DNA from 4 places in the Streptomyces sp. WMMB303 genome. Region 2 is predicted to be linked to each of the others. Evidence: riboswitches for the same ligand, from Rfam matches in the RefSeq annotation. Region 2 holds a riboswitch; each other region holds the start of a gene.

Region 1 (2,191 bases), 3.1 Mb from region 2:
GTTCGACGGCCCCGGGTACCCGGAGTCCCATCCGCCACACCAGCAGTTCCGCGGCGCGGTGGCGACGCCTGGTGCGGGGCGTCCGCGGCACGAACGCAACAGGCACTCGGCTCCGCACCGGCCTCGCCGCGCGGGACCGGGCCCAGCGGCGGGAGGAGTCGGGGCGCCGTCGGCCCTGCCGTTCGCGTTGCCGAAAGAGGACGCCCCCCATCCCCTCGCCCGTCCCGCCCCCGGCTTGCTCAGTACTGCGGGAGGAGTTCGGGTCGAGCGTGCTGCCGGCCGTCGTCGGCTCCGGATGCTTCCTCCTCGCCCTCGGCCCTGCCTGGCTCTTCGTCGGACGCGTGAGCCAGGCGCGGCACTGGCGGCCGCGTTCCTCCGTCGGCCCGGCCGGCGTTCGTCCCCCGGGCCGACGGCCGGTCCCTCCTGGCCCGCATCGTGCGACAGCGCAGGAACACCCCTCCGGGACGTGGCGGAACCGCTGAACCGCATGAGGGCGACACGGGCAGGGCCACTGCCTGCGTCGGGGAGGGCACGCTCACCTCCGGAGCGCCGGCGCCCGGGGCCGGGCACGGAGGGGCGGGGGCTCGCGGGGCGCACTACCCGGGCGGGGGGCTCTGCACCTAGGCTGGCGGGGCAGCTGGTTCGTCCCGCCCGCCAGGCGGGGCGTCGTAAGAGGGAACCCGGTGGAAGTCCGGGACTGCCCCGCAGCGGTGAGCGGGAACGACCGCCGTCACACGCACTGGACCCGACGGTCCGGGAAGCGACGGCCAGTAGGAGCCCGCCGGGAGACCGGCAGGCGAGCCCGCGAGTCCGAAGACCTGCCCGTTGCCCGCACGCGCCCACGTGTGTGCGGATATTCCGGTGACCTCGAGGGCGGGTCGGCGCACATGTCCGGTGGACGGAAGCAGCCGCGCTTCCGGCTTTTCACCGGTATTCCGTCACCTTCGCTCCTCGTGCCCGCCGGGATCCCGACGAGACATCTCGCGAAGGAGATCTCCGTGACAGCGAAGTCCGCAGCTGCGGCAGCAGGGGCCACCGTCCACGGCTACCCCCGCCAGGGCCCGAACCGGGAACTGAAGAAGGCCGTCGAGGGCTACTGGAAGGGCCGCGTCACCGCCGAAGCCCTCCGGCAGACCGCCAAGGACCTCCGCGCTGCCAACTGGCGGCAGCTCGCCGAGACCGGCATCCACGAGGTGCCCACCGGCGACTTCTCCTACTACGACCACATGCTGGATGCCGGCGTCATGGTCGGTGCCATCCCCGAACGCCACCGGGAGGCCGTGGCGGCCGACACCCTGGCGGGCTACTTCGCGATGGCCCGCGGCACCCAGGAGGTGGCGCCGCTGGAGATGACCAAGTGGTTCGACACCAACTACCACTATCTGGTCCCCGAACTCGGTCCGGACACCGTTTTCGCGGCCGACGCCGGCAAGCAGGTCGCCGAGCTGAAGGAAGCCCTCGCGCTGGGGCTCGCGGGCCGGCCCGTGCTGGTCGGTCCCGTCACCTACCTCCTGCTGGCCAAGCCCGCCCCGGGGGTCGCCGCGGACTTCGAGCCGCTGAGCCTGCTGGAGCGGCTCCTGCCGGTCTACGCCGAACTGCTCGCCGATCTGCGTGCCGCGGGCGCCGCATGGATCCAGCTGGACGAGCCCGCACTGGTCCAGGACCGCACCCCGCAGGAGCTGGCCGCCGCGGAGCGGGCCTACCGCGAGCTGGGCGGGCTCACCGACCGGCCGAAGCTGCTGGTCGCCTCCTATTTCGACCGGCTCGGCGACGCCCTGCCGATGCTGGCCAAGGCACCGGTCGACGGCCTCGCGGTGGATTTCACCGAGGCGGCCGCGGCCAACCTCGACGCGCTGGCCGCAGCCGGCGGCCTGCCCGGCAAGCGCCTGGTGGCCGGCGTCGTCAACGGCCGCAACATCTGGATCAACGACCTGGAGAAATCCCTGACCACCCTGGGCACCCTCCTCGGGCTCGCCGGCCGGGTGGACGTATCGGCCTCCTGCTCACTGCTGCACGTACCGCTGGACGTGAAGGCCGAACGCGACATCGACCCCGAGGTGCTGCGCTGGCTCAGCTTCGCCCGGCAGAAGACAGCCGAGATCGCCACCCTCGCCAAGGGCCTGGCACACGGCACCGACGCCATCGGCGCCGAACTGGCCGCCAACCGTGCCGACCTGGCCTCCCGCACCGA
Region 2 (2,191 bases):
CGGAGCCCGAACCACCCCCGGAGCCCGTGCTGGGGCGCCGGGGCGCGACACGCGGCGGGGGAGCGTCGTTCTCGGTGTGGTCGAGGGAGAAGGACCAGCCCTCGAAGCTGCCCCGGGGCGGGGTGCGGTAGGTGACGCCGCGCTGACTGTAGGCCCACCGGCCGCCGTTGGGCGCGTGCCAGTAAGACCAGTAGGCGCTCGCCGGAGGAGTGTCCACGCACGGCTCGCGCTGCGGACCGGGCTTGCCCAGCAGACGGCACACGAACGACTCGCCCCACCGGTTGGTGCCGGTCACCTCGATGCCCGCGGCCTTCAGCGCGGCCAGGCCGGTGCGGTGACCTCCCGGCGCGCACCGCACCAGGGTCCCGCCACCCAGCTCCCGGAAGTCGACCACCACGGTCACCCCGTCGGCATCCGGGCAGTATCCGGCCCTGCCCCTGGACGCCGCCGACGCGGAAGCCTCGGCCGGCGTCGTCAGGCCGGCGCCGACCGAGCCCACCAGCACGGCGAGCACCGCGGCCAGGGTGCGTAACACGCGAGGCATCGGAGGCCCTTCATCCGGGGGCCGCACCAGGGACCCCGGCCCCGGCCGTACGAAAACCCCCGGCATCTCTTCCGAAGAAGAGCGCGCAGGGGTCCGGGCTCGGGGACTTGGAGCTCCACGCTGCGGACCATGACAGTGGGAAGCGGTGCACGTGCCGCATCGGGCGCTCCGGCTCGCAGCACAGGACTCAGGGCCCTCCGCTGCTCACGGTTGCAGGTCAGCGCCGGATTCTCACCGGCTTTCCCCGCATGCGTACGCATGAAGTTGTGTGTCCGCCGACGGCGGACACCAGGGATGCTAGACCCGCAAGGATGTTCGCGCCAGGGGGTGGTGCCGCCGCTCACCGGCCCCGCTCCGGAATTATGTATGCCGCACTCGCCGGATGCGAGGACGAGCTGCCGACCGTGGCCGAGCCGCAGGTGGCAGCCCCGGTGCCGAGGCCGTCGGCCCGTGCGTCACAATGAGCCCACGAGGCGAGGGGAACCAGGAAGCCGGTGCGAGTCCGGCGCGGTCCCGCCACTGTGACCGGGGAGCGGCCCTCCACCATGCCACCGTTCGCGAACGGGAAGGCGGAGGTGAGCGACGATCCGGGAGCCAGGAGACTGACCCGTCGCCGGTCCGACAGCAGGGGCGAGGACACCCCGGAGAGGATCGACCGTGACGAGGCATGCCCGGACGGAACCGGCACCACGGCCCGGACCCGGCAGAAGAGGAGTGCTGGCAGCCGGAGGCGGACTGGCACTGGCCGGCTCTGGCCTGCTCACCGGCTGTGGCCGGGACGGAAGTAGCGCGGACGACGGCGACCGGTTCCGCGCCGCGTTCACCGCCGGCGGCTCCCAGGAGACCCTCGACCCGCACGTCGCCCCCAACTTCGTCGACCAGGCCCGCGCCAAGGCCCTGTACGACACACTCGGCACGTATGCCGACGACATGTCCGTCCGCAAACGACTCGCGGACTCATGGGAGAGCGACCCCTCGGGAACCCGGTGGCGGATACGTCTGCGCGAAGCGCAGTTCCACGACGGGAAGCCGGTCACCGCGCAGGACGTGCTCTACAGTTACCGCCGAGCCGCCGACCCGGACACCGGCTCCCCCTCGCAGGAACTGCTTTCCGCGATCGACTTCTCCGCCAGCAGGGCGGACGGCCGACGATCCCTCATCCTCGTGCTGAAGGCGCCGAACTTCGAATTCCCCACCGTGTTCGCCGGACCCGGTACCGAGATCATCCCCGACGGGACGAGGGACTTCCGCGAACCCGTCGGATCCGGACCCTTCACCTACGTGTCCTTCACCCCCGGAGGCACCGCCCGATACCGCCGCTGGGCCGACCACTGGGACGGCGCCCCGCACATCGCCGAGCTGGAGATCGTCCCCGCGAACGAGGAGTCGGCCCGGCTCAACGCGCTGCTGTCCGGACAGGTGCACTACGCGGCCGACATGGCCGGATCCTCCGTGGAACGGCTGAAGAAGGACGGCTCGGCGCGGCTGCTGACCGCGAAACGTGCCACGGCCCAGCAGCTCCTGCTGCGCACCGGCCGCGAACCGTTCGACGACCCGCGGCTGGTGCGGGCCCTGCAGCTCGGGCTCGACCGCGAGGAACTGGTCCGAGTCGCGCTGGCCGGCCACGGCCAGGTGGGCGACGACCTG
Region 3 (2,191 bases), 2.5 Mb from region 2:
GGCGCGCACCGGTGGACCACACCAACGTCAACGGCGACTCCTCCACCGCGGTGGAGCCCACCGGGATCCCCGGCCCGGCCGCCGAACCGACGGCGGAGCCCGCACCCGTGTCCGTGCCCGCCGGTGTGGTCACCACCGCAGTCCGGGCCGTCGCCCCGCCCCCGCCGCCCGCGGGAGTGGCGGTCGGCTCCGCCGAGGAGGCAGCGGCCTCCGAGACCCCGGCCCCGCATCCGACCGACCGCCCCGCGTCGGCGAGCAGCCTCAGCTAGGCAGAAGGGACGACCGCATGCACATCGACTGGGCCGCGCTCGGCCAGGTCTTCGGCGTCAGCCTGGTGGCGACGGTGGGACTCGTCGGCATCTTCACCCTCGGCATCGTCGCCGGCTCGCCGCGCACCGCCGGCACCGCTCCCACGGCACTGGCCCGCACCGGCGCCTACGCGTGCTATGCGCTGTGCCTGGCAGCGGTGGCGTACGGCATCTACCTGATCGCGGGCTGAGCCCGCTCCCGTCCGGTCGCGGCGGCCCCCGGCAGGGCTGCCACGGCCGGACGAGCCGCGTCGGTGAGGGGGTACGGGAGCATCCCGTACCCCCTCACCGACGGCGCTGCTCGCAGCCCCGTCGCAGGTCAAGGGCGAGTTGACGGGGCCGGACCGGCGTGGTGGACTTCCGGTGCCAAACGGCGGCACGGAGAGGAAGCCGGTGCGAATCCGGCGCGGTCCCGCCACTGTCACCGGGGAGCGCCACCCCCAACGAAGCCACGGCCCGCACGGGCTGGAAGGCGGGGGATGGTGTGGATCCGGGAGCCAGGAGACTCTCGCCGCCGGTCGAGTCGAGCCAGGGCGAGGACCCTGAGTGAGGACGCCGAGATGCGTGGCTGTGCCGCCATATCCGCTGCCGACGTGCCCGCCGCCACCGCGGGGGACACCGTCGCGGGGACCGCTGTCGTGGGTGAGTGCGCCGGATCCGTCCGCTGATGGGCACCGCTGACGTCCGGGTGCGCGGGGTCCTGCTGGGGTTCGCCGCCGACGCGCTGCTGGGCGACCCGCGGCGCGGCCACCCGGTGGCCGTATTCGGCCGGGCCGCCGGAGCGCTGGAGCGCCGCCTGTGGCGCGACCACCGGGGTGCGGGCGCGCTGCACACCCTCCTCGCCGCGGGCGGCGCCGTCGCCGTGGCCGGCGCCGCGCTCCGTGCCGCACGCAGCCGGGCGGCCGCGCCGCTCCCCGAAATCGCCCTGACCGCGGCCGCCACCTGGGCCGTCCTCGGGGGGACGTCGCTGACCCGGGAGGCGCGAGCCGTGTGCGGCGCGCTGGAGGCCGGGGACCTGGAGCTGGCACGCGAGCGGCTGCCCGCGCTGTGCGGGCGCGATCCGCAGCGGCTGGAGGCGCCGGAAGTGGCCCGCGCCGTGGTCGAGTCGGTCGCGGAGAACACCTCGGACGCCGTGGTGGGGGCCCTGGTCTGGGGGGCGCTGGCGGGTGTCCCCGGTCTGATCGGCTTCCGCGCCGTCAACACGCTGGACGCGATGATCGGCCACCGCTCTCCTCGGCACCGCCGCTTCGGCTGGGCCGCCGCGCGGCTGGACGACGTGGCGGGCGGCCCGGGGGCGCGGCTGACCGCCGTGCTGGCCGCGCTCGCCGGCCCCGACCCGCGCGGTGCCCTGTGCGCCTGGCGCGCCGATGCGCACCGCCACCCCAGCCCCAACGCGGGCCCGGTCGAGGCGTCGTTCGCGGGCGCCCTCGGGGTGCGGCTGGGCGGCACCCTCGCCTACGGCGGACGGGTGGAGCACCGGCCCGTCCTCAACGCTTCCGGCCGCGCCGTACGCACCGCCGACATCGAGCGGGCCGTGCGGCTGTCGCGCCGGGTGGGGCAACTGGCCCTGGTGACGAGCTGTCTGACGGGAGCGGCGGTGGGCCGCCTGCGGCAGGGCCGCGCGGTGGGAGGAGCACGGTGAGCGGGCGCGGAACGGGCGGGCTGCTGGTCGCGGGGACGACCTCGGACGCGGGCAAGAGCGTGGTGACGGCGGGCATCTGCCGCTGGCTGGCCCGCAAGGGGATACGCGTCGCGCCGTTCAAGGCGCAGAACATGTCGCTCAATTCCTATGTCACCTCCGACGGGGCGGAGATCGGCCGCGCCCAGGCCATGCAGGCGGCAGCGGCCCGGGTGGAGCCGAGCGCGCTGATGAACCCGGTGCT
Region 4 (2,191 bases), 3.5 Mb from region 2:
CTGCGCCGGCGCCGACGGCTGCCACGGGCGGTGCGGGAAGACCTCCATGCCGGAGGGCGGCGCATGGCGTGCGGCGCACAGCGCCCACGTGTGCGCCGCACTCCGCCCGCCGTCCGCCAGCGGCACCGAGGCACAGCCCGCCAGGTAGCGATGCCCCGACAGCAGCACGTAGCGGGCGAGCGCCGACCACATCAGGTTGATCACTGCTCCGGACCGGTGGCCGGGATGCACGCATGACCGTCCCGCCTCGATCATCGACGTGCGGAGCCCTGCCAGCGCTCCCAGGTCGAACTCGCCGTCCGCGTAGGAGAGCCGGACCCGTCCCGGCGGCAGGAGGCGGTAGGTGCCGACGACATCGCCCGTCGCGGTTTCCGTGACGATCAGATGGTCCGCGACGGAGTCGAAGGCGTCCCTCTCGAGGCCGGACGAGCGGGACCCGGCAGCGGCTCCCATCTCCCGGCCGAACACCTCGTGGCGGAGCCGCTGCGCGGCCCGCACCTCGGCCGCGGAGTCGGCGACGGCGGCGGTGTAGGCGGCGCTTTCCCTTGCTGTGGATGAGGTTGTCATCAGTGGTGTCCCCTCAGCAGGCTCGTGCCCGGCCCGGCGGGCCGGGCCGCGTGGTGCGCGTGCCCGGGCCCGTGCGGGCCCGGCGTTCTCGCGGCGGCACGGGACCCCGGTTCCCGGGCGGTGGGGCTCGCCCGGCGTCCTCCGGGAGCACGTCCCGCCAGGTCATGAGTAGCGCCGCGGGCGGGCCGGCCGGTGGCGCCCAGGCGTCAGCGGCCTGAACCGGGGGTTCCGGCTCGGCGGGTACCGCGGCGGGACGAGCCGGGCCCGGGGATCTCTCAGGGCGGATCGCCGCGTATCGTGCCCCTCCCGCACCCCGTGCACGCGTCGCCGCCGGCCGGCCGTACCCGGTCCGCCGCGCACGTGTGCGATCGGTGCCGCGAGAGCACTCCGCCCGCGTGTGAACGCCCGTGCCGGTCCGCGCCGGTGCGCGGCCCGCCGGGGTGCGCGGCCCGGGACGCGGAGGTGACCTCAGCCTTCGCACTCCCTGCCCCCGGCTTGTCACCTGGCGTGTGTGCGACTAGTGTCGCCACGCCTTGGTGAACGGGAAATCCGGTGCGATACCGGTGCGGCCCTCGCCACTGTGATCGGGAATGCCGGCTCCGGCCCTTGCGGGCAGCCACTGGGTCCTCGGACCCGGGAAGGCGGAGTGCGGGCGGTGTACCCGTGAGCCAGGAGACCGGCCAAGGCACGTCGTCCATCCACGAGGTGCTGGAGAGGGTCTGCTGAGCCATGCACATAGCCGAGGGTTTTCTGCCTCCGGTGCACGCGGTCGCCTGGGGCGTCGCGGCGGCGCCGTTCGTCGTCCACGGAGCCCGGTCCCTGACCCGTGAGGTCAGGGAGCATCCCGAGAGCACGTTGCTGCTGGGAGCCGCGGGTGCTTTCACGTTCGTCCTGTCGGCCCTGAAGCTGCCATCGGTCACCGGCAGTTGTTCCCACCCCACCGGTACCGGTCTGGGCGCCATCCTGTTCCGACCGCCGATCATGGCCGTGCTGGGCACCATCGTGCTGCTGTTCCAGGCGCTGCTGCTCGCGCACGGCGGGCTGACCACGCTCGGCGCCAACGTCTTCTCGATGGCGATCGTCGGTCCGTGGGCCGGCTACGGGGCCTACCGGCTGCTGCGGCGCTTCGGCGCGCCGCTGATGGTCGGAGTGTTCGCGGGCGCGTTCGTCGCCGACCTGTCCACCTACTGCGTCACCAGCGTGCAGCTCGCGCTCGCCTTCCCCGACCCGAGCAGCGGCTTCCTCGGCGCACTGGGCAAGTTCGGTTCCATCTTCGCGGTCACCCAGATTCCGCTCGCGATCAGCGAGGGGCTCCTCACGGTGCTCGTCATGCGCCTGCTGGTGCAGTCCAGCAAGGGCGAACTGACCCGGCTGGGCGTGCTCCTGTCGGGCGGGCGGAAGCGGACCGAGACGGAGGCGGCGGCACGATGAAGCGCAACACCAGGATCAACGCGCTGCTGCTCGTCCTCGTGGCGGCACTCGCCGTCCTGCCGCTGGCCCTGGGGCTCGGCGACGACAAGGAAGAGCCGTTCACCGGATCCGACGCGCAGGCCGAGACGGCCATCACCGAGCTGGAGCCCGACTACGAGCCGTGGTTCTCGCCGCTGTACGAACCACCCTCCGG

Evidence for each region. Region 2 has a riboswitch for cobalamin ahead of P2424_RS16240 (ABC transporter substrate-binding protein). Riboswitches for the same ligand answer to the same signal wherever they lie in the genome.
Region 1: another riboswitch for cobalamin. It lies ahead of metE (5-methyltetrahydropteroyltriglutamate--homocysteine S-methyltransferase); the one in region 2 lies ahead of P2424_RS16240 (ABC transporter substrate-binding protein).
Region 3: another riboswitch for cobalamin. It lies ahead of P2424_RS05435 (cobalamin biosynthesis protein); the one in region 2 lies ahead of P2424_RS16240 (ABC transporter substrate-binding protein).
Region 4: another riboswitch for cobalamin. It lies ahead of P2424_RS00650 (energy-coupling factor ABC transporter permease); the one in region 2 lies ahead of P2424_RS16240 (ABC transporter substrate-binding protein).

Annotation. Positions count from the first base shown of each region.
Region 1 covers NZ_JARKIN010000001.1:520,327-522,517, forward strand. The annotation lists cobalamin riboswitch at 670-820, shown strand; gene metE (5-methyltetrahydropteroyltriglutamate--homocysteine S-methyltransferase) at 999-2,191, shown strand, end outside.
Region 2 covers NZ_JARKIN010000001.1:3,650,552-3,652,742, reverse strand. The annotation lists gene P2424_RS16245 (hypothetical protein) at 1-544, opposite strand, end outside; cobalamin riboswitch at 685-818, opposite strand; cobalamin riboswitch at 1,026-1,149, shown strand; gene P2424_RS16240 (ABC transporter substrate-binding protein) at 1,259-2,191, shown strand, end outside.
Region 3 covers NZ_JARKIN010000001.1:1,183,167-1,185,357, forward strand. The annotation lists gene P2424_RS05425 (inorganic phosphate transporter) at 1-269, shown strand, start outside; gene P2424_RS05430 (hypothetical protein) at 287-499, shown strand; cobalamin riboswitch at 691-816, shown strand; gene P2424_RS05435 (cobalamin biosynthesis protein) at 976-1,950, shown strand; gene P2424_RS05440 (cobyric acid synthase) at 1,947-2,191, shown strand, end outside.
Region 4 covers NZ_JARKIN010000001.1:136,665-138,855, reverse strand. The annotation lists gene P2424_RS00655 (GNAT family N-acyltransferase) at 1-567, opposite strand, end outside; cobalamin riboswitch at 1,085-1,267, shown strand; gene P2424_RS00650 (energy-coupling factor ABC transporter permease) at 1,297-1,998, shown strand; gene P2424_RS00645 (energy-coupling factor ABC transporter substrate-binding protein) at 1,995-2,191, shown strand, end outside.